One region of the Citrobacter sedlakii genome, then DNA from elsewhere that is predicted to be linked to it. Evidence: predicted binding sites of a transcription regulator. Region 1 holds the regulator's gene; each other region holds the start of a gene.
The links. Region 1 encodes PurR, which represses purine synthesis genes. Its sites were predicted from a motif close to CANGCAAACGTTTGCNTG; they were not measured.
Positions count from the first base shown of each region.

Region 2: the regulator PurR is predicted to act here: its motif matches at 3,148-3,165, upstream of gltS (sodium/glutamate symporter).
Region 3: the regulator PurR is predicted to act here: its motif matches at 1,740-1,757, upstream of purT (formate-dependent phosphoribosylglycinamide formyltransferase).
Region 4: the regulator PurR is predicted to act here: its motif matches at 1,861-1,878, upstream of pyrC (dihydroorotase).

Region 1 is NZ_CP071070.1:2,481,747-2,487,447, reverse strand. It holds gene punC (purine nucleoside transporter PunC) at 21-1,226, opposite strand; gene punR (DNA-binding transcriptional activator PunR) at 1,350-2,282, shown strand; gene purR (HTH-type transcriptional repressor PurR) at 2,279-3,304, opposite strand; gene cydH (cytochrome bd-I oxidase subunit CydH) at 3,599-3,688, shown strand; gene JY391_RS11850 (MFS transporter) at 3,857-5,023, shown strand; gene sodB (superoxide dismutase [Fe]) at 5,078-5,659, opposite strand.
Region 2 is NZ_CP071070.1:85,678-91,378, forward strand. It holds gene JY391_RS00440 (AsmA family protein) at 1-1,584, opposite strand, end outside; gene xanP (xanthine/proton symporter XanP) at 1,705-3,096, opposite strand; gene gltS (sodium/glutamate symporter) at 3,317-4,522, shown strand; gene recG (ATP-dependent DNA helicase RecG) at 4,563-5,701, opposite strand, start outside.
Region 3 is NZ_CP071070.1:2,743,530-2,749,230, forward strand. It holds gene ptrB (oligopeptidase B) at 1-111, opposite strand, end outside; gene JY391_RS13160 (tellurite resistance TerB family protein) at 195-860, opposite strand; gene yebF (protein YebF) at 956-1,306, opposite strand; gene yebG (DNA damage-inducible protein YebG) at 1,379-1,660, opposite strand; gene purT (formate-dependent phosphoribosylglycinamide formyltransferase) at 1,792-3,024, shown strand; gene kdgA (bifunctional 4-hydroxy-2-oxoglutarate aldolase/2-dehydro-3-deoxy-phosphogluconate aldolase) at 3,025-3,666, opposite strand; gene edd (phosphogluconate dehydratase) at 3,702-5,513, opposite strand.
Region 4 is NZ_CP071070.1:2,013,981-2,019,681, forward strand. It holds gene bssS (biofilm formation regulator BssS) at 1-144, opposite strand, end outside; gene dinI (DNA damage-inducible protein I) at 445-690, opposite strand; gene pyrC (dihydroorotase) at 766-1,812, opposite strand; gene JY391_RS09650 (lipoprotein) at 1,915-2,475, opposite strand; gene grxB (glutaredoxin 2) at 2,605-3,252, opposite strand; gene mdtH (multidrug efflux MFS transporter MdtH) at 3,316-4,524, opposite strand; gene rimJ (ribosomal protein S5-alanine N-acetyltransferase) at 4,785-5,369, shown strand; gene JY391_RS09670 (YceH family protein) at 5,380-5,701, shown strand, end outside.

The sequences.
Region 1 (5,701 bases):
AATAAAATATATTAGCGTTATCAATGGGATTCGCCGTGGGCCATCTCCGGATTGTCCTGCTGACGTTCCACAATACCCGCCTGCGCCTGCATTTTGTAACCCAATGCCGCCAGCACAACGGTGGCCAGCATAACGCTGGTGGTGGTGAGAAGTGGGGTGCTGATTAACCACGAAACCACCAGACTTGCCAGGAAGCATAATCCCAACTGAAGCGTATTCTGCAATGCCGCAGCGCGCCCCGTCGCCTGGGGAAACGGACGTAACGCCTGGGCCACGACTATCGGGTAGATCGCGCCGTTCGCAATCGCCATGACGCAGAAGGGGATCAGCACTTCCGTCAGCGAGACGTGATTCAGAAAACCCACGCCCCAGGTGGCGACAACGCTTAGCGCGTAGAGCACCAGCAGCCAGGGAAGAAGCTGCTGCCCCTGCCATTTTTGCAGCGCTGCGCGACACCCATAACCGCCAACCAGAAAGGCGATGGTCTGCGGCACATAGCTCAGGCCAATGACCGCCGGACTATAGCCCATTTCGCTCAGGATAAACGGCGAACCGGTGAGCCAGGCAAAGAAGCTGGCAGAGCAGGCCGCGTAGATCAGCACATTGCCACGATAAGCCCGGGTACGCAGCAGCGTCGCGAACGTCAGCTTATCCTGGCCATCCTTACGGGCGTTTTGAGTCGGTTTCAGGCGCAGAGCGGGCAGCATCAACACCAGGGTAATCGCGAACAGGGTGGCGAAAATCGCCTGCCAGGAAAAATGGGTCAGGATCCAACTACCTAGCAAGGGCGCCAGCGCAGGGGAAAGGCCCACTAACGGCATTATGGTCGCAAAAATGCGGTTAATCTTCTGCGAAGGATAATAGTCCGTAACCAGCGCCTGCCAGATCACCGTTGCGGCGCAGACGCCTACCGCCTGCACAAAGCGTAAAACCAGCAGTGCGGCGGCGCTTTCTACCCACAGCATCCCCAGGCTGCCGAGGGCAAAAATGGCTAAACCTGACAGCAGGATCGGTTTGCGTCCATAGCGGTCTGAAAGCGGTCCCCACAGCAGTTGCGCGACGGCAAAACCCGCTAAAAACAGGCTGAGGCTGGCGCTGACCGCCGACGCGGGCGTTTGCAGGTCGGATTGAATGGCGGCGAAAGCGGGGAGATACATGTCGGTGGCCAGAAAGCCCAGTACGCTCAGTCCCGCCAGCCAGACTAAAAACCCTTTTCCAGGTTGCATCGCTGCTTGCATAGTTGTTCTCTTATTTTAATGAATAATCTTCGCGCAGAGTGTAGGGAGTGTCTTTCTCCTTGTGAAACGGTAATATTTGGTTATTGCATTCAAAAATTTTGCAGGCAGATTATGTGGTCAGAATATGCGCTGGAAGTCGTCGACGCCGTTGCGCGTAACGGCAGCTTCAGTTCAGCGGCTCAGGAATTGCACCGGGTGCCTTCTGCGGTCAGCTACACGGTACGGCAACTGGAAGAGTGGTTGGCGGTCCCACTGTTTGAACGCCGCCACCGTGACGTGGTGCTGACGCCCGCCGGGGCCTGGTTTTTAAAAGAAGGGCGTTCTGTTATCAAAAAAATGCAGGACACCCGGCAACAGTGTCAGCAAATCGCCAATGGCTGGCGCGGGCAGTTGCCTGTTGCGGTGGATAATATCGTGCGTCCGGAACGGACCCGCCAGATGGTCGTCGACTTTTACCGTCATTTTGATGATGTAGAGCTGCTGGTTTTTCAGGAAGTTTTCAACGGCGTCTGGGACGCGTTGTCCGATGGTCGGGTGGAGTTGGCCATTGGCGCGACGCGCGCTATTCCGGTGGGCGGTCGCTATGCCTTTCGCGATATGGGAATGTTGAGCTGGAGTTGCGTGGTGGCGCGTTCCCATCCGCTGGCGAGCATAATGGGGCCGTTGAGCGACGACACGTTGCGAAACTGGCCGTCGCTGGTGCTGGAGGATACCTCCCGAAACCTGCCCAAACGCGTCACATGGTTACTGGATAATCAACGCCGTATGGTCGTGCCGGACTGGGACTCTTCCGCAACCTGTATCAGCGCTGGATTGTGTATTGGCATGGTGCCGACGCATTTTGCCAAACCTCGTCTTAACACGGGGCAGTGGGTTGCGCTGGAGCTGGAAAATCCTTTCCCGGATGCCGCCTGCTGTCTTACCTGGCAACAAAACGATACCTCGCCGGCGCTGGCGTGGCTGCTGGAGTATCTGGGAGACAGTGAAACACTGAACAGAGAGTGGCTGCGGGAGCCTGATGAGACTCCCGCAGGCGCGACTTAACGGCGGTAGTCGCGGAACGGGCCGTCCGCAACAGAGCGACGTTCAATCAGTCGCGGGTGGACTTCGATCGACTGGGACTCCTCGCGCTTATTGACGATACGGTCTAACAGCATATTAAACGCCGTTTCACCCAGAGAATCCTTCGGCTGATGAATAGTGGTTAACGCTGGCGTAAAGAAGCGCGCGTTTCGCACGTTGTCATAACCGATCAGCGAGACATCCTGCGGGACGCGCAGACCCATTTCATCGGCAGCACAGAGCGCGCCCATCGCCATGATGTCGCCGCCGCAGAATACCGCTGTCGGACGGTGTGACTGCGACAGGATTTGCTGCATTGCGCGGTAGCCGGACTCCGGCTCAAAATCGCCCTGCACAATCCAGTTTTCCGGCACGTTGATCAGCGCTTCTTCCATCGCTTTCATAAAGCCAGCCAGACGGCCTGCGCCGGTGTTCCGCTCCAACGGACCGGGAATCACGCCGATTTCACGATGTCCGCGCTCCACCAGGTATCGGCCTGCCATATAGCCGCCTTCAAAGGCGTTATCGATCACCGTGTCCGTGAAATCGGCTTTGGCTTCGCCCCAGTCCATCACTACCATGGGAATATGACGGTATTCTTCGAGCATAGAAAGCAGAGGTTCCGGATATTCAGAACACATGACCAACAGGCCATCCACGCGTTTTTGCGCCATCATCGACAGATAGGCGCGCTGTTTTTCCAGGTTATTCCACGCGTTGCCGAGGATGAGGGTATAACCCTTCTGGAAACAGTTTTTTTCAACGGCTTCTATAATTTCGGCAAAGTAGGCGGCTTCGCTGCTGGTCGCCAACAGGCCGATGGACTTGGTATGGTTGACCTTCAGGCTTCGGGCGACGGCGCTGGGGGAATAGTGCAATTCTTTGATTGCCGCCCACACCGCGTTACGCGTTTCTTCTGCAACAAAACGCGTTTTGTTAATAACGTGTGATACGGTTGTAGTGGAAACGTTTGCTCGTTTCGCTACATCTTTAATTGTTGCCATTACATCTCACTCCAGACCCAACCTGAACAGTAAAATACGCTAAGTAAACGTTTGCCTTTACACACCCTGATCGCAACATCAGGGTTGCGGCACGCCGGGAAAACGACACGGAACGTCAGGAAGGGGTCAATGGCCGGTACGCTAAACAAGTAAGCGTCGAATTTTGGCTGATCTTAACGAAAAGGGGAAGTGTTAAAAACAGATATCACCCTAAATCGTGGGAGATTTTTGCTTTCAAGTGTGTAAAAATGCGCTATATCACTTTTTGTGTGGGAATAAAAAGGAGAAAAGTTGATGAGCACCGATCTGAAATTTTCATTAGTGACCACGTTTATTGTTCTGGCTCTGATCGTGGCAGGTGGTTTAACCGCAGCACTGCACTGATTTACCGCTGAGGGAGTGTCGCTCCCTCACATTCCCTTCGCCAATTGTTATCAAAAATGCAAAAGTCTTTTGTAAATTTGTTAACTTCTCTTTTTTTGTGATTGATGTCATGCTTTTGGCTTTTCTTGTCCACCGCGTTTAAGCGCGAACAGGCGGAGTCATTACCGTATGAAAATAAATTACCCTTTACTGGCGTTGGCCATAGGCGCGTTCGGGATCGGCACCACTGAATTTTCTCCCATGGGATTATTGCCGGTCATCGCTCGCGGCGTTGATGTGACGATTCCCGCCGCAGGAATGCTGATCAGCGCTTATGCCATTGGGGTGATGGTCGGCGCGCCATTAATGACGCTACTGCTTTCACATCGCGGACGTCGCAATGCGTTGATCTTTCTGATGGCCATTTTCACCGTGGGCAATGTGCTTTCCGCTATCTCTCCTGATTACACCACCCTGATGCTGTCTCGCGTTCTGACCAGTCTGAACCACGGCGCCTTTTTTGGGCTGGGCTCCGTCGTGGCGGCAAGCGTGGTGCCAAAGCATAAGCAGGCCAGCGCGGTGGCAACAATGTTTATGGGACTGACAATCGCCAACATCGGCGGTGTTCCGGCTGCCACCTGGCTCGGTGAAACTATCGGCTGGCGAATGTCGTTTATGGCGACCGCTGGGCTGGGCGTTATCGCGATGGCGAGCCTGTTCTTCTCCTTGCCGAAGGGCAGCGCTGGAACGCGTCCGGAGGTAAAAAAGGAGCTGGCGGTGCTGATGCGTCCGCAGGTGTTGATGGCGTTATTAACCACTGTTCTGGGGGCTGGGGCGATGTTTACGCTGTATACCTACATCGCGCCCGTATTGCACAGCATTACGCATGCCTCGCCAGCGTTTGTCACCGGTATGCTGGTGCTGATTGGCGTTGGGTTTTCCATCGGTAATTATTTTGGCGGAAAACTGGCTGACCGTTCGGTGAATGGCACCCTGAAAGGTTTTCTGTTGCTTCTGATGGTGATTATGCTGGCGATCCCCTTTCTGGCACAAAATGCGCTGGGGGCAGCGATCGCTATGGTGGTCTGGGGAGCGGCGACCTTCGCGGTGGTGCCTCCACTGCAAATGCGAGTGATGCGTGTGGCGCACGAGGCGCCGGGCCTTTCTTCGTCAGTGAATATTGGCGCTTTCAACCTGGGTAATGCGCTGGGCGCTGCCGCGGGCGGGGCGGTCATTTCCGGCGGTCTGGGCTACGCTTTTGTTCCGGTTATGGGGGCGATCGTGGCGGGGCTGGCGCTACTGCTGGTGTTTATTTCCGCCAGAAAACAGCCGCAGACAGAGTGCGTCGCCAGCTAAAACGGCAAACTCTTTAATGCCCGACGCACGAATGTGCTGTCGGGCATTTTTCAGTTATGCGGCAAAGTTTTTCGCCACAAACGCCCAGTTAACCAGCGCCCAGAAGTTTTCCAGATAACCCGGACGCGCGTTACGATAGTCAATGTAATAGGCGTGTTCCCATACGTCGACGGTCATTAACGGCGTGGCGTCTGTGGTGAGCGGCGTCCCCGCGTTAGACGTGGACACGATAGCCAGCTTGCCGTCTTTGTCTTTAACCAGCCAGGTCCAGCCGGAGCCGAAGTTCTTGATCGCGGCATCGGTAAACTGGGCCTTGAAGTCGGCGAAGCTGCCAAACGCGGCGGCGATAGCGTCAGCCAGTTCACCCGTGGGTTCCCCACCGGCATTCGGCGCCAGGCAATTCCAGTAGAAGGTGTGGTTCCAGACCTGAGCGGCGTTGTTAAACACGCCCCCCTCAGAGCTCCGCACAATCTCTTCCAGCGATTTGCCTTCAAATGCGGTGCCTTTGATCAGGTTATTCAGGTTTGTCACATAGGTCTGATGGTGTTTGCCATAGTGGTATTCCAGCGTTTCAGCGGAAATATGCGGCGCAAGCGCATCTTTGGCATACGGTAATGCAGGTAATTCGAACGACATTGCTTCTCTCCTTATTATTAATATTGATTCGCACAATAACCT
Region 2 (5,701 bases), 2.4 Mb from region 1:
CACGTCCGCCTGTATGCTGCCGCTGGCGGTTAGCTGAATATTTCCATCGCCAGCGAGGGGCAGTGCAGGCCACCCCCACTGCTGCAGCACGTTAACCGGTACGCCGCGTCCGGTCAGGCTGATTTGTGTCTGGCGCTGCGGAAGCTGCGATACGCTGGCAGTTGCCTCCAGCAGCCCTTTTTCTGTGAATGCGCTCAGTTCGCTGATATTCACCGTACTGGCGTTGGCTGTCAGCGACAGTGACGGTCGGCGCACGTCTAGCCGGTTGAAGGTTGCGGCCGCCGCATTCAGCGTTGCGTTTCCGCTCCAGACACCCCATTTGCGATCCTGTACCAGACCGAGGTTCGCGCCGTAGCCATCCAGCGCGGTCAACTGCCAGGGAAAGGCCGGGTCGATATCGATCAGCAAATTGCGGCTGGCGCTCAATTTTTTCAGCGTCAGGCTGTTCAGCCAGGCGGGTAGCGGTTTCATCCACTGCTTTTTCCAGTTTTCCGGCAGGGTGTACTCCACCCCAGCCAGCGCGGCGTCATCCAGCACCAGCGCTTTGCCGTCGCGCAGCCAGTTGCCCGACGTTCTGATCATCCCACCTTCCCAGCGGGAGGTGAACTGGCGCAGCGCAATGCCCTGCGGTGAAAACTCCGCGTTCAGGATAGGATCAAACAGGTGTAGCGAACCGAAGATGAATTCGCTGGCGTTCATCGACAGCTTACCTTCCTGACTTTGCCAGTCGTCCTTGCTGAAGGTCAGATTGCGCAGACTGAGATCAAGGTCGGTTACCGCCCAGTCCGGTCCTTGCAGGCGGGCGTCGGTCACTTCGAGACGGCCAATCTGCAAGGAAGGAACGGTTGTCAGCGGGGCAAAAAAGTCGCTGAGCGACTTATCGCTTTGTAGCCGGATATCGTTCAGGCGCAGATTTTCCACCATCCAACTGCCGTCGGCATTGCGCCTCGCCACTCCGGTTAATGCGCCGCGGGCCACGTCTGCGCCAATGTTGCTTAAGTTCACCTGCTCGTTATCGATGCTGCCTTCAATCAGGACGTTGGTGGCAGGAACGTCGTTCAGGGTCAGTGAACCCGCGCTCAGTTGAATTTGCGCTTTTTTGCCAAGGACGTGACCGGCTTCCGGCAACCACGGGATCACGCCGCCATTTACCCGCTGGGCGCTCAGATCCCATTCGCTGCCCGGGCTGTTAAACGCCATCCCCTGTAACTGCAGGCGATCGGCCTGGAAGGGGAAGGGCGCCGTCTGGAGCGAAATGTTCAGCGTGCCGTCTTTTAGCAAGATGGTGTCGACATGAAAGGGATCGGTGAGCTGGCGGCTGCTCAGGCCAATATCGACAGCTTTCGCCACCAGCGTGGCCGGTTGACCGTCGCGACCAAAAGTAACGTTTTCCAGCAGAACATGCGTAGGCGAGGAAAAGCGATGATCCATCGCATCAAAGGCCAGACGATACTGACTGTTCTCTGATACCCAGGCGCTGACGTGCTCTGCTCCCCAGCGGGTTTGCAGCAGAAAATAGAGGCCGAGAATCACCACCAGAAGGGCGATGAGCAGATAGAGAATCAGCTTTCCAATAAATTTCATGGTCTTCCATCCCGCGAATACACATAGCTGAGTTATGCACGATTTACGCGCGATCCTCAAGGCAGGAATCGTGAAAGAGTATTATAGCGACGGTGAATTGAACTCACCGTCGCATAAAGCTTACTGCTTTTCAGGCGGGAAAATCAGATTCAGAACGATAGCGGTAATCCCTCCGGCGGCGATACCGGAAGAGAGCAGGTTTTTCACCCAGTCTGGCGCAAATTGCAGGATCAGCGGCTGCTGAGACACGCCAAGACCGACCGCCAGTGAGAGTGCGATGATCAGGATAGCGCGGCGGTTCAGCGGCTCGCGGGACACAATGCGCACGCCAGAAGCGGCGATGGTGCCGAACATCACCAGCGTTGCGCCACCCAGCACCGGCTCCGGAATATGCTGTACAAAACCGCTTACCGCCGGAAACAGACCGAGCAGGATCAGCATCAGCGCCACTACGAAACCAACGTAGCGGCTGGCCACGCCGGTCAGTTGAATCACGCCGTTATTCTGGCCGAAGCAGGAATTCGGGAACGTGTTAAAGACGGCAGAGACGAAGGAGTTCAGGCCGTTTGCCAGTACGCCGCCCTTCAGACGCTTCATATACAGCGGGCCAGAGACCGGTTGTTCAGAAACGTCGGATGTGGCGGTGATGTCGCCAATAGTTTCCAGTGACGTGATCATAAAGACCAGCATCAGCGGCAGCAGCAGGCTCCAGTCGATACCCAGGCCATAGTACAGCGGCGTTGGCACCATGATCAGTTCCTGGGAGGCTGGCGCGGTGTTTTCCGGCAGCATCCCCATAAACCACGCCAGCGCGTAACCCGCCGCCATCGCGATAACCAGTGAGGCGACGCGCAGGTACGGGTTGCGTTGACGGTTAAGCAGAATAATCAGCAGCAGCACCACGCCTGCCAGCAGCAGGTTTTTCGGCGCGCCGAACGTATTGTCGCTCATGGCGGCATAACCACCGCCAATCGACGTCAGACCGACCTGAATCAGCGACAGGCCGATAATCATCACCACGACGCCTGAAACCAGCGGTGTAATGATGCGGCGCGCGAGGTGCAACACACGGGAAATTACCATTTCGGTGCAGCTTGCCAGCATTAGCGTACCAAACAGCGCGGCCATCATGGTTGGGACATCTGCGCCGCCGGTCTTCAGCGCGGTGCCGCCCATGATCAGCGGTGCCACGAAGTTAAAACTGGTTCCCTGAATCGATAACAATCCCGAACCGACCGGCCCCCACGCTTTAATCTGAATAATCGAGGCCACGCCGGAGGCGAACAGCGACATGCTGATGATGTGTTGCGTATCCTGTGCCGGTAACCCGAGCGCCTGACAGATAAGCAGCGCCGGGGTAATGACCGCAACAAACATCGCCAACAGGTGCTGGCAGGCGGCGAAAAGGGTTTGCGGTAGCGGCGGGCGATCTTCCAGACGATAAATCAGTTCACTGTTTTGATTATGCGCAACCGGTTGCGCACTTTCTGATTCAAGGGTGTTAACAGACATCAGAGGCAATCCCGTGGTGGAAAAGCGGGCATTTTAGCTGACCAGAAGGTAAAAGCAAACGATTGCCACTCGCTAATCCTAATATTTAAAACAACTAACCTCACCTTTTTATATAACTTTTACTGCTTTTCTGCTTAAAATCCATGCCGATTACTCATGAAGAGCAGAAATTTCAGGAAACCGTGCATGTACGAACCATGCACACAACAGGAGCTAGTCTATGTTTCATCTCGATACGTTATCGACACTTGTTGCCGCAACGCTAACGCTTCTACTGGGGCGTAAGCTGGTCCAGTCAGTCTCCTTTCTGAAGAAATACACCATTCCGGAACCCGTTGCCGGTGGCTTACTGGTCGCGCTGGCTTTGCTGGTGCTGAAAAAGAGCATGGGCTGGGAAGTTGACTTTGACATGACCTTGCGTGACCCGTTAATGCTGGCCTTTTTTGCCACCATTGGTCTAAACGCGAACATCGCCAGCCTGCGAAAAGGGGGCCGCGTCGTTGGTATCTTTTTGATCGTGGTGGTTGGTCTGCTGCTGATGCAAAACGCTATCGGCATCGGAATGGCAAGCCTGCTGGGACTGGACCCGTTAATGGGGCTGATTGCCGGGTCAATTACGCTGTCCGGCGGTCACGGCACCGGCGCGGCGTGGAGTAAATTGTTTATTGAGCGCTACGGTTTTGCGAACGCCACGGAAGTGGCAATGGCCTGCGCGACCTTTGGTCTGGTGCTTGGCGGGCTGATCGGGGGGCCGGTTGCCCGTTATCTGGTGAAGCATTCCACCACGCCGGATGGTATCCCTGACGATCAGGAAGTGCCGACAGCGTTTGAGAAACCGGACGTTGGACGCATGATCACCTCGCTGGTGCTGATCGAAACCATCGCCCTCATCGCCATCTGTCTGACCGTGGGGAAAATTGTTGCCCAGCTGCTGGTGGGTACGGTGTTTGAACTGCCTACCTTTGTCTGCGTACTGTTTGTCGGCGTGATCGTCAGCAATGGTCTGGCGCTGCTGGGCTTTTACCGCGTCTTTGAACGTGCCGTGTCCGTTATGGGCAACGTCAGTCTGTCGCTTTTCCTGGCGATGGCGCTGATGAGTCTGAAGTTGTGGGAGCTGGCTTCGCTGGCGCTGCCGATGCTGGCTATTCTGGTGGTGCAAACGATCGCCATGGCGCTGTACGCTGTGTTCGTGACCTGGCGCATGATGGGTAAAAACTACGACGCGGCGGTGCTGGCGGCAGGACACTGTGGATTTGGCCTGGGCGCCACGCCGACGGCAATTGCCAATATGCAGGCAATTACCGACCGGTTTGGTCCGTCGCATATGGCATTTCTGGTGGTTCCAATGGTTGGCGCGTTCTTCATTGATATCGTCAACGCGCTGGTGATCAAACTGTATCTGCTGTTGCCGATTTTCGCACAGTAAACCTGGGGGCGGCGTAACGCAGCCACGACATCGGGAACGGTCAGGCGTTGGAATAGCGCTCCGTTTCCGGCATCCAGCGTTCGATAAGCGCTTTTGCCTGCTGCGGATACCTTTCATGAATATGACGCGCAATGCGTTGAACTTCGGGAATAATGGCCTGATCGCGCAGTAAATCCGCTACTTTAAACTCGGCATTGCCCGTCTGGCGTGTGCCGAGCAGTTCGCCGGGACCGCGAATTTCTAAGTCTTTTTGCGCAATCACGAAGCCATCGTTACTGTCGCGCAGCACCTGCAGTCGTTTCTGAGCCGTCTTCGATAGAGGAGACTTGTAAAGCAGTACGCAGTGAGAAGCAACCGCGCCGCGACCAACGCGCCCACGGAGCTGATGCAACTGCGCCAGCCCCAGACGCTCCGGGTTTTCGATGATCATCAGGCTGGCATTAGGGACATCCACACCCACTTCAATGACTGTCGTCGCAACCAGCAGATGCAGTTCACCTTGCTTAAACGCCGCCATCACAGCCTGCTTCTCCGCTGGTTTCATCCGGCCATGCACCAGGCCGACGTTCAGCTCCGGTAGGGCCAGCTTCAGCTCTGCCCACGTCGCTTCTGCGGCCTGCGCTTCCAGCAGGTCCGACTCTTCAATCAGCGTGCACACCCAGTAAGCCTGACGCCCTTCCTGGGTACAGGCGTTGCGCACCCGGTCAATAATGTCACTGCGCCGGGTGTCCGGAATGGCGACGGTGGTGACGGGCGTACGTCCCGGCGGCAGTTCATCGATAACGGACGTGTCGAGATCCGCATAAGCGGTCATCGCGAGGGTGCGTGGGATCGGCGTGGCGGTCATGATTAGCTGGTGTGGATGGAAACCCTGCTGCTCGCCTTTTTCCCACAGCGCCAGACGCTGATGCACGCCAAAACGGTGCTGTTCGTCGATAATCACCAGGGCAAGACCGTTAAACTGCACCTGCTCCTGGAAAATAGCGTGTGTTCCCACCACCATTTGCACCTGTCCGCTGGCGATCGCCTCCTGCTGGGCCAGACGCGCCTTTCCTTTCTGCTTGCCGGCCAGCCAGCCCACTTCCACGCCAAGCGGCGCAAACCAGTTACGGAAGTTATTGGCATGTTGTTCTGCCAGCAGTTCGGTGGGCGCCATCAGCGCGACCTGCTTGCCGTGCG
Region 3 (5,701 bases), 260 kb from region 1:
AAGGACTTCCGGCTGCGAGCGGCTATCGTCCCGCAGCCAGTAATAATTATCGATGCGTGTATCGCCATGGACCGTCATGGCGTAGGGAATACGATTGGCTTTCGGCAGCATGTCACTGTTCTTTCGTGATTATACATCCTCTAAGGGTGGCAAAACTCACGAATGATGCAAGCGAAACATGCTGCATTCAGCGGTTAGCCGGGTAACGCCAGCTTTTGCTGTTTGAGATCCTGTTCAATACCTTCGCGGACATCCTGCGGGATTTTCAACGCATCGCCCAGCGCGTTAAGGTAGCTGCGCTCCATAAAGTGATCAATATCAATGGCCGCACAGCTCAGGAAGTAAACCTCAAGCGCTTCTTCTTCGTTGCGAACGCCCTCGGCCAGACGCTGCGGATCGAGCGGTTGCTCAATGGCCTTCTCGATGAACACGCGCCCCTGCTCTTCCACGCCCGCTTCACGCAACTGCTGCTCGATAGCGGCGCGCTCTTTCGCATCAATATGACCATCGCTTTTTGCAGCGAAAACCAGCGCCAGGATCAAACGCTCGGTGCGCACATCCAGCGGCGAACTCTGCGCGCCAAATTGCGGCTCGTCCTGATGGGCGGCACGCACTCTGTCTTTGTACTTGTTCCATAATACTGTGCCAGCAATCGCGCCACCGCCCGCGAGCAGCGCGCCAGTGCCATATTTGCTGAGTAATTTACGGGAAGATTTATTTGCGACCAGTAAACCTGCCAGGCCACCCAGCGCGCCGGGAACCAACAGTTTACTTAATCCTTGCTGACCGGAAGAGGAAGACGACGAAGACGCTCCGCTCTGTCCGAGCAAAGATTGTAATTGATTTAGCCAGTTAGCCATTTTTGCCCCTCAAGTACTGACAATGAATCTTCAAATCGTACCCGAGGGGATGTCAGGAAATGTATTTTCCTGCAAAAGATGCGCAAATTATGACGTTACTGCGGCTGATACTCCGCCTTGCCGGCTTTGCAATCGACGCTGACGTTATAGTGTATATCCGCGCTTTTTCCGCGTACGGTCAGCGGCACCTGCCATTTTCCATCCTGGCCGGTAATTTCTTTCGGGTTAACCCAGGCAACAGGATCGGCCTGACCAACATGCTTTTGATCGTCAGGCCAGCGCGCAATACGATTTTGTTGATAATCGCGCTTAACGCTCGCCGCAATGCCCGCGGCATCCAGCCCTTCACACTGAGGAAATTTGACCGTTTTGCTGTCTGTACTGGCTGCATACGCCGATGCGCTGGCAACCAGCAGCAAGCTCAGCAGCACGCCCGTTTTGTTCATGTTTTTCTCCATAGCCCATTGCGTTGACTCAGAAAAAAGCATGGTACAAAACGGCAGGAGCGCAAGTCAGACTCAGGCGGCCTGGGTGTCGTCTTCCGCGGACTCAACCACCTGCGGCGATGGCAATTTGCCGGTTCTGAGAATAGTGCTCAGGACATCTTTCTGTTCTGCCAGCCACAGGGAAAGCGCTTCACGCTGTTCGTCTTCCAGCGCTAACGGCGACTGTTCAAGCCAGGTGTCAAGCAGATCCGCCGTGTCCAGCATCTTGTCATACGCATCGGCTTCCTTTTTGCTGGTAAATGACATTTTTTCCTCACCTTCACGAATGACTACGTATTTAACTTCAACCGCCATTTTGCAGCCTCTCAATATTACTGTATTTATATACAGTATATTCCATTTGCGGCCTGAAATCAACCTGGTAATAAAGACAGACGCAAACGTTTTCGTATATACTGCGGCCAATTTTATCGGGGGATATTTGTATGACGTTATTAGGTACAGCGCTGCGTCCGGCAGCCACTCGGGTGATGTTGTTAGGTTCCGGCGAGCTGGGTAAAGAAGTGGCGATAGAGTGCCAGCGCCTCGGCATTGAGGTTATCGCGGTCGATCGCTATGCCGACGCGCCAGCGATGCATGTCGCGCACCGTTCCCACGTCATCAATATGCTGGACGGGAACGCCCTGCGACGTGTGGTTGAACAGGAGAAACCGCATTTTATCGTACCGGAAATCGAAGCTATCGCCACTGACATGCTGGTACAACTGGAGCAGGAGGGTCTGAACGTTGTCCCCTGCGCCCGCGCGACACAACTGACGATGAACCGTGAAGGTATTCGCCGCCTGGCGGCGGAGGCGCTGGCGCTGCCCACGTCCCCTTTCCGTTTTGCCGACAGCGAAGCCAGCTTTCGTGAGGCCGTCAGCGAAATTGGCTATCCCTGCATTGTGAAACCGGTGATGAGCTCCTCCGGCAAAGGACAAAGTTTTATCCGTTCCGATGAACAATTAGCCCAGGCCTGGGCGTATGCGCAGCAAGGCGGTCGCGCGGGGGCCGGGCGAGTGATAGTGGAAGGCGTGGTGAATTTCGACTTCGAAATTACCCTGTTGACCGTTAGCGCCGTCGACGGCGTGCATTTCTGCGCGCCGGTGGGCCATCGTCAGGAAGATGGCGACTACCGTGAATCCTGGCAGCCGCAGCAGATGAGCGCGCTGGCGCTCGAACGCGCCCAGGAGATTGCACGTAAAGTGGTGCTGGCATTAGGCGGCCACGGGCTGTTTGGCGTTGAGCTGTTTGTCTGCGGCGATGAGGTCATTTTTAGCGAAGTTTCCCCTCGTCCACACGACACCGGAATGGTGACACTGATTTCGCAGGATCTGTCCGAGTTTGCCCTTCACGTACGCGCCTTTCTCGGTCTGCCGGTGGGCGCTATCCGCCAGTACGGGCCGTCAGCTTCAGCGGTGATTTTACCGTCATTGTCCAGCCAGAACGTCACGTTTGACCAGGTGCAGAATGCGGTTGGCGCAGGCCTGCAGATGCGCTTATTCGGTAAGCCGGAAATCGATGGAACCCGTCGTCTGGGGGTCGTCCTGGCGACAGGAGAAAACGTTGACGCGGCAGTGATGAGCGCAAAAGACGCGGCCCGTCAGGTGATTGTCAAAGGTCGAATCGCCATCAGGCCTACAGCCGCGCGTAGGCCTGATAAACGACATAACCGCTAATTACTGCTTCGCGCCTTCTACTGCTTCGCGCGCCAGGCGGGTAATACGGTCGTAGTCACCCGCTTCCAGCGCATCGTTCGGCACCAGCCAGGAACCGCCGATACACAGCACGCTTTTCAGCGCCAGGTAATCACGGTAGTTGGCCGGAGAAATGCCGCCGGTCGGGCAGAAACGTACCTGTGAGAACGGACCCGCAATCGCCTGCAGCGCTTTGGTGCCGCCGTTGGCTTCCGCCGGGAAGAATTTAAACTCTTTCAGGCCGTAGTCCATTCCCAGCATCAGTTCAGAAACCGTGCTGATCCCCGGAATAAGCGGGATCGTACCTTCCGTTGCCGCTTTCAGTAACGGCTCGGTCAGACCCGGGCTGATGGCGAACTGCGCGCCGGCAGCAGTGACGTCCGCCAGTTGCTGCGGGTTGAGAACGGTACCCGCGCCGACAATGGCTTCCGGCACCTCTTTGGCGATAGCGCGGATAGCATCCATCGCACAGGCGGTACGTAACGTGACTTCCAGTACGCGCACACCACCGGCAACTAACGCTTTTGCCATCGGCACAGCGTGTTCCAGTTTATTCACCACGATCACCGGGACAACCGGGCCGGTGGTCAGGATTGCTTCTGCACTTGTTTTCCAGTTTTTCATCAGAGTTTTTCTCTCGCCTGATTACAAAATGAGTCTTAAAAAGTGATACAGGTTGCGCCCTGCTCCGCGCCGGAAAGTTTTTCACGCAGCGCGCTAAACATCTCACGACCGGTACCGATACGCGAAGCGCTCAGATCCGGAATGTGAGGCTGGCGGGCGGCAAGTTCCGCGTCATCAACCAGCAGCGTTAATTCCCCTGTCTGTCCGTTCACCCGAATAAGGTCGCCATCGCGCACTTTCGCCAGCAGGCCGCCGTCGTAGGCTTCCGGGGTAACATGGATGGCTGAAGGCACTTTACCTGAAGCACCCGAAAGCCGTCCATCGGTAACTAACGCAATTTTGAAACAGCGGTCCAATAATACACCAAGTGGCGGCATGAGTTTATGTAATTCTGGCATTCCGTTCGCCTTTGGTCCCTGATGACGGACAACCACGACGCAATCTTTGTCCAGCAGACCTGCTTCAAAGGCCGGTAAAACGTCATGTTGGCTTTCGAAGACCACGGCGGGGGCTTCGATAATCTGATTCTCAACCGGCACCGCAGACGTTTTCATGACTGCGCGACCCAGATTCCCGCTCAGTACCTTCGTTCCACCGTGATGGGAAAACGGTTGATCAAAAGCGGCAATGACATTGTTGTCCAGTGATTTCTGTGCGCCATCACGCCAGTCAAGCTCGCCGTTATTCAGCCACGGTTCCAGGGTGTAGCGCTTCAGACCGAAGCCCGCCACGGTATTGACGTCTTCATGCAGCAGGCCCGCATTCAGCAGTTCGCGCATCAGCACCGGTACGCCACCCGCCGCCTGGAAGTGGTTAATGTCTGCCGGACCGTTCGGGTACAGGCGTGCCATCAGCGGCACGACGTCCGACAGATCCGAGAAGTCATCCCAGTTAATCTGAATGCCCGCCGCACGCGCCATTGCCACCAGGTGCATTGTGTGGTTGGTGGAACCTCCGGTTGCCAGCAGCGCGACAATCCCGTTTACCACCACTTTTTCATCGATCATTTTACCGATCGGCATCCAGTCGTTGCCGTTGCCAGTCAGACGCGTCACCTGACGCGCCGCCGCCACGGTCAGCGCTTCACGCAGCGGCGCATCCGGATGCACAAAAGAGGATCCCGGCAGCTGCATGCCCATAAATTCCACCACCATCTGGTTGGTGTTGGCCGTTCCGTAGAAGGTACAGGTGCCTGGCGCATGGTAAGAGGCCGCTTCCGACTCCAGCAGCGCCATCCGATCCACTTTCCCTTCAGCGTACAGCTGACGAATACGCACCTTTTCTTTATTCGCTAAACCACTGGCCATCGGGCCTGATGGGATAAAGATTGACGGCAGGTGACCAAACGACAGCGCAGCCATCACCAGACCCGGCACAATTTTGTCGCACACGCCGAGGAACAGCGCACCGTCAAACATGTTGTGCGACAGTCCAACCGCCGCCGACATCGCGATCACTTCACGGCTCAGCAGGGAAAGTTCCATACCGTCCTGCCCCTGCGTTACGCCATCACACATTGCCGGAACGCCGCCCGCCACCTGTCCGACCGCATTCGCCGAGTGCAGCGCTTTACGAATAATATCCGGATAGTGTTCATAAGGCTGATGCGCCGAGAGCATGTCGTTGTATGAGGTGATGATCGCGATATTGTTACGCAACATGCTTTTCAGGGAGGCTTTATCTTCCGGCTGGCAGGCGGCAAAGCCATGCGCCAGGTTGCCGCACGCCAGCTGCGAGCGGTGAACGGTTGAAGATTTGGCCTGCTCGATACGAGCGAGGTAGGCAGAACGGGTCTCGCGAGAACGTTCAATAATGCGCTGTGTTACGCGTAACAAATTCGGATTCATAACGGCTCCTGAAATTTATTTGTCAGAGCGACCGGTTTAGCAACATTCATCAATGGGTCCCGGGACCCGGAAAACGCTGGCAAGCAGTAGCTCAGGGGCAAAATCGTTTCAGGCAGTGTAATAAAAAAAGCCCCGCGGGTGAATCCACGCGAGGCTTAAAAGTGCAAAAATTGTTCTACAATCTGTGT
Region 4 (5,701 bases), 470 kb from region 1:
TTGGCCTATTTCCGTTCCGTCCGTTTCAGGGCGATTTGGGGTCTGGTAGTGCAAACGCAGCATCAGCGCATCATAGCTATCCACGGTGCTGATGTCCCATCCCACAAGCGGATGAGTCTGAATGACTTCATTATTCTTTTCCATCATGCCCCCTAATTCGTGTTACAAGACAACGGTTTTCGAGGTTCAATGCGTTTTTATCTGAAGCAACTTCAGTATATCAATAAATAAGGGTATTCACGGTAAATTTAAAGGGGGAAAAGGATAAATTTCTCCTTTTTAGGAATATTGTGGGGAATTAATCACCATCTTGTTCATTAATTTTAAGTAAGTTGTCCAATTATTTTGAGTATAGGTGAAATTATAACCGTTTATCGGTTCAGGAAAGATAGCGTGGTAAAAAAAGCCGGGGCGACCCGGCAAACACACAACAGCACAGCTTTTTTAGTCGGTAATAAACCAGTCGTCCGCGCTCTCCCAGGTTTCCTGGAGGATTTCGCTGATACGCTGTTTATCTTCTTTTGTCGCGCCAATCACGGACAAATTATTCGCGGCGGCATAACGCACGGTGACGTTTCCGTCGTTATCGGGAAAATGATGGGTGATACGGCGGGAGAGTTCGCCAGCCAGCGCGTCGATAGCGCCTGCTGGCAACGGAGAAGTTTTTGCAATAGTGACTTCAATACGCATAATGACCCCCTGTTGAATATACTGGTTATTTATACAGTTAAAATAACCCGCTGACAACAGGCGGCGCTGATTTTTTTATGCTTTAACGGACCAGCGTACTGTTTCACCCCCGAGGAACGGCACCAGCGTGTCATCCGCAACATGGATGCTTTCCGGCACTAGCCGTTCTTCGCGTACCAGTTCAACAAAAGTGTCGTTAACCGGCAGCCCGTAAAAGCGCGGTCCGTTCAGTGAACAAAATGCCTCAAAATGCGCTAACGCGTTCATCTCTTCAAAGACAGTGGCATAGCTCGCCAGCGCCGTCGGCGCGTTAAAGCAGCCTGCGCAGCCGCAGCTCGACTCTTTGCGGTGCCGTGCGTGGGGAGCGGAGTCGGTTCCAAGGAATGCGCGCGCAAAGCCGCTGGCAACCAGTTCACGCAGCGCCTGCTGATGAACGTTACGTTTCAGGATGGGCAGGCAGTACAGGTGAGGGCGAATCCCACCCACCAGCATATGATTGCGGTTGAACATCAGATGTTGGGGTGTAATTGTCGCCGCCAGCAGTTCGTTGCCCTCGCGGACATAGTCGGCGGCATCTTTGGTGGTGATATGTTCAAAGACTACCTTCAGCGCGGGCAGCCGCTGCCGCAGCGGTTCCATGACGGTCTCGATAAAACGCGCTTCGCGATCGAAAATATCAATATCCGCGTGGGTGACTTCACCATGGACCAGCAGCGGCATACCGAGTTTTTCCATCCGTTCCAGCACCGGCATAATGGCGTCGACGGAGGTCACCCCGTGGCTGGAGTTGGTGGTGGCATTTGCCGGATACAGTTTTGCCGCGGTGAACACCCCTTCGCGGAAGCCGCGTTCCAGCTCATCCGGATCCAGCGAGTCCGTTAAATAGCAGGTCATCAGCGGGGTAAATGAATGCCCGGCAGGCACCGCATCAAGAATGCGCTGACGGTAGGCGATAGCCGCATCCACCGTGGTGACCGGCGGCGCGAGATTCGGCATCACAATGGCGCGAGCATAAATTTCACTGGTGTACGGCACGACCGTTTTCAACATGTCGCCATCGCGAAGGTGAAGGTGCCAGTCGTCTGGGCGGCGGATTTTTAAAACCTGGGAGGGTGCTGTCATCAATATGCTCCGGCTGGGGAATGTCATTTTTGCCGGACACAAAGGATAAGCGGAAACGTTTTCGTTTGCACGTAAAAAAAGGCGCCGGAGCGCCCTTGTCGTTTAGTCCGTGAACGGGATAATGATTTCGCCCGGTTTCACCTCAATGCCTTTGGCATATTTCTTCGCCATCGCCTCGCCTTTGCTGGCGTCTTCACGCAGTACGTAAGCCGGCTGCTGATTAAAATAGTTGCGCAGCGACTGATTCAGATAGGGCATCAACGTTTGCATGACGCTCTGCATTTTCTCCGGCGTGACGGTAGCATCCACCACTTCCATCTCCTGCAGGAAGATGGCGCCTTTATCCTTGTTGAATACCGGCAGCGCTTTCAGTTTCAACTTGATGGTCGCTTTCTGACTGCCAAACAGCGAATTCATGTCCAGGTTCGCATCGCCGGTGAGGGTGACTTTATTCGGTTCTTCGCGACCGATCTGGCTCGCCAGATTATTCAGCACGATATGGGCGTCGGCGACGCCAGGTAAGCCAATATCTTTAGAAAAATTGTTATGTTTTTCAAGGGCCTGATTAATTTCCTGTTCGCTTACCGTGTACTGCGTGAGCTGGTTACAGCCGACCAGCAGGCCGCCAACCATCAGCGCAGCGGCAAAAAAAATCGTCTTCATGAGGTTCCTCGACATGTTGCCATTGTCAAAATCCTGACCTGAGCAGCATGTGTTACCGGCACAAACAGCGCCAGTAGAAAAAACTGAAAATAGCGGCGACATGCGAAACGATGCCGCCGCCAGCGAAGGTTATATCGCCATGGATGATAACAGATTGACCTGTGTCTGTTTTGCCATATTGTCGCGATAGTCCGCCACACGCGTCGGCCAGTTCACGCCTGCCACCAGCGTCAGGTTGCGCAGCAGGGGAAAAAGCTGAATATCGTCTTCGGACAGTTCGCCGTTGACGGCGTTGGGCTGAACGATCAGCTTATCCAGCGCCCGGAGGTCGTCGCTGATTTTTTTCGTCAGCCCTGCAGAGTGAGCCAGATGGTCGGCAAAACTGCCGATCATTGCCTCTTTCTTTTGCGTAAAGTACTGACGGGCTGATGGCGTGGAAAATTCGTCAAAGGCTGATTTAGCAAAGCGCGGCAGGAGCAGATGGTTAGCGTAGCTGTTCACTTTACGCAGCCATTCGTCAATAGCCGGAACCTTCTTGCCGGTCAGCAGCGGCTTGCCATCAATGTTGTCGACGTAATGCACAATGTCCATGCTTTCCGCCATATAGCGGCTGTCGTCTTTTTGCAGAATCGGCACCATTTTCTGACCAACCATACGGGTCGGCGTGGCATCGTCATCGTTGGCCAGGACGTTCAGTTCGACGGGAATGTTTTTGAGGCCGAAAATCATGCGGGCTTTGACGCAGAAAGGGCAGTGATCGTAAATATAAAGCTTCACGTTTCTCCTCCATTTTACTGTCGGTTCTTTGTCAGTATGGAGGAGACGCGAGCAGGTATCAAATCAGGCGCCCGGTTCGAGCATACCTCGCGGTGTGCGTTTATGGCTGAACTGCCAGCCTAACGCGAGGAAGGTGATCCCGCCAATAATGCCGAGCATCATCCACGGCAGCTCCGGCTGCTGGAGCAATTTTCCCATATCAAACAGCCAGCCGCCGCCGATATAGCCTATCGCGCCGCCAATGGCTAAACCAAGACGGCTAAAGCCCATGTAACTGCCGCGCGCCCGGGCATCCGCCAGCGACGCGCTCAGCGTTTCCCGCGCCGGTTCAGCGATTATCGAACCAATGTAAAAGGTGCAAATCAGGGTGAACAACTGCTGTAAATCGCTCACCAGGCCGACAGGCGGCATGCTGAGTGACATCAGCAGCAGCCCGGCCATCAACCGGTGCTCAAGACGAAAACGTTTTTCGCTCCAGCGGGCGATGGGGTAGAGCAACGTCAGCGACAGGCAGGCTTCAATGGCGTACATCCATTTTACCGCTGCCGGTGAACCGGCAATGTCATTGACCATTATCGGCAGCATGAGCATGACCTGAACCGCCAGCATATAATAGCCCGCCAGTGTGAGCACACAGGTGACAAAGCGCTTGTCATTAAGTACGCGGCGCATCCCTTCACGCACCGGAATACGCACAGTCGACAGCTTCCACGCGGGCAGCAGCCAGGCATTAAAGCCCGCGCATAAAACAAACAGCACCGCGCCTACCGCGCACACCAGACGAAAATCATACTGTAACAGCCAGCTGCCTAACAGCGCGCCAATTACCGCGCCTGCGCTGTCCTGCATCATCAGCAGTGAAAAAAAACGACCGCGTTGCTGCGGGCGGATCAGTTTAACCACCAGCGCAGAGCGGGGCGGATCGAAAAGTGTCCCGCCGAGACCGGAGAGAAAGCAGGAAAACCACAGCAGCCAGGGTTCATGGGCAATTCCCATAGTGGCGAACCCGGCGGCGCGCATCAGCATACCGGTGACGATCATGGGCTTGGCGCCAAAACGGTCGGCAATCGCGCCGCCAAAAATGCCCAGTCCCTGCTGAATGAACTGACGCAGACCCAGGGCAATCCCGACCATGACGGCGGCCCAGCCCATTTGGTCAACAAAGCGAATGGAGATCAGCGGGAACACGACGAAAAAGCCTAACACGACCAGCATGTTATCGATGAGCAGGAAATATTTACCCAGGTTCCTGGCCTGCGAGGTGCGCGACATTTTCCCCTCCCGGGAAAATACTCTCAATATTCCGAGTAGACAGAGCGAAGAGGATCCTATTCTGCGGCTTTGCTCTCTTTTTGCCCACCCCTGACCGGGACAATATTTTTTTATCAAAAGTCCGTCTTGATAGAGAGTTTTTATCAAAATGCAGGAATAATTCAAATAATGGCAAATCGTGCTTTTCACAGGGCGGTTTTGCACAGGTATAGTAAGTGAATCAGGGTGTCATGACGATTCGGGAAGGAGTTGAAATATCTATGTTTGGCTATCGCAGTAACGTGCCAAAAGTGCGCTTAACCACTGACCGTCTGGTCGTGCGTTTAGTGCATGAGCGTGATGCCTGGCGTCTGGCGGACTATTACGCGGAAAATCGTCATTTTTTAAAGCCCTGGGAACCGATTCGCGATGAAAGCCACTGCTATCCTTCCGGATGGCAGGCACGGCTGAGTATGATTAGCGAATTTCATAAGCAGGGCTCTGCCTTTTACTTTGCGCTGCTTGACCCGGAAGAAAAAGAGATCATCGGCGTGGCAAACTTTTCAAACGTGGTCCGCGGTTCATTTCATGCCTGTTATCTGGGCTATTCGATTGCGCAAAAATGGCAGGGACAAGGGCTGATGTTTGAAGCGCTCAGCGCCGCTATTCGCTATATGCAGCGCACGCAACATATTCATCGCATTATGGCAAACTACATGCCGCACAATAAACGCAGCGGTGATTTACTGGCGCGACTCGGCTTTGAGAAAGAGGGTTACGCCAAAGATTATCTGTTGATTGACGGGCAGTGGCGCGACCACGTGCTGACGGCGTTAACGACAACGGAATGGACCCCCGGACGGTGAGGAGAAAATAATGAAATACGAATTAACCGCCACGGAAGCCCGCGTGATTGGCTGCCTGCTGGAAAAACAGGTCACGACACCAGAACAGTATCCGCTTTCCGTGAACGGCGTGGTCACCGCCTGTAACCAGAAGACCAACCGCGAACCGGTGATGAACCTGTCGGAACACGAGGTGCAGGAACAGCTTGATAATCTGGTTAAACGTCACTTCCTGCGCACGGTGAGCGGTTTTGGCAATCGCGTCACCAAATATGAACAGCGCTTCTGTAATTCCGAATTCGGTAACCTGAAGCTGAGCCCGGCGGAAGTGGCGCTGGTCACGACGTTGCTGC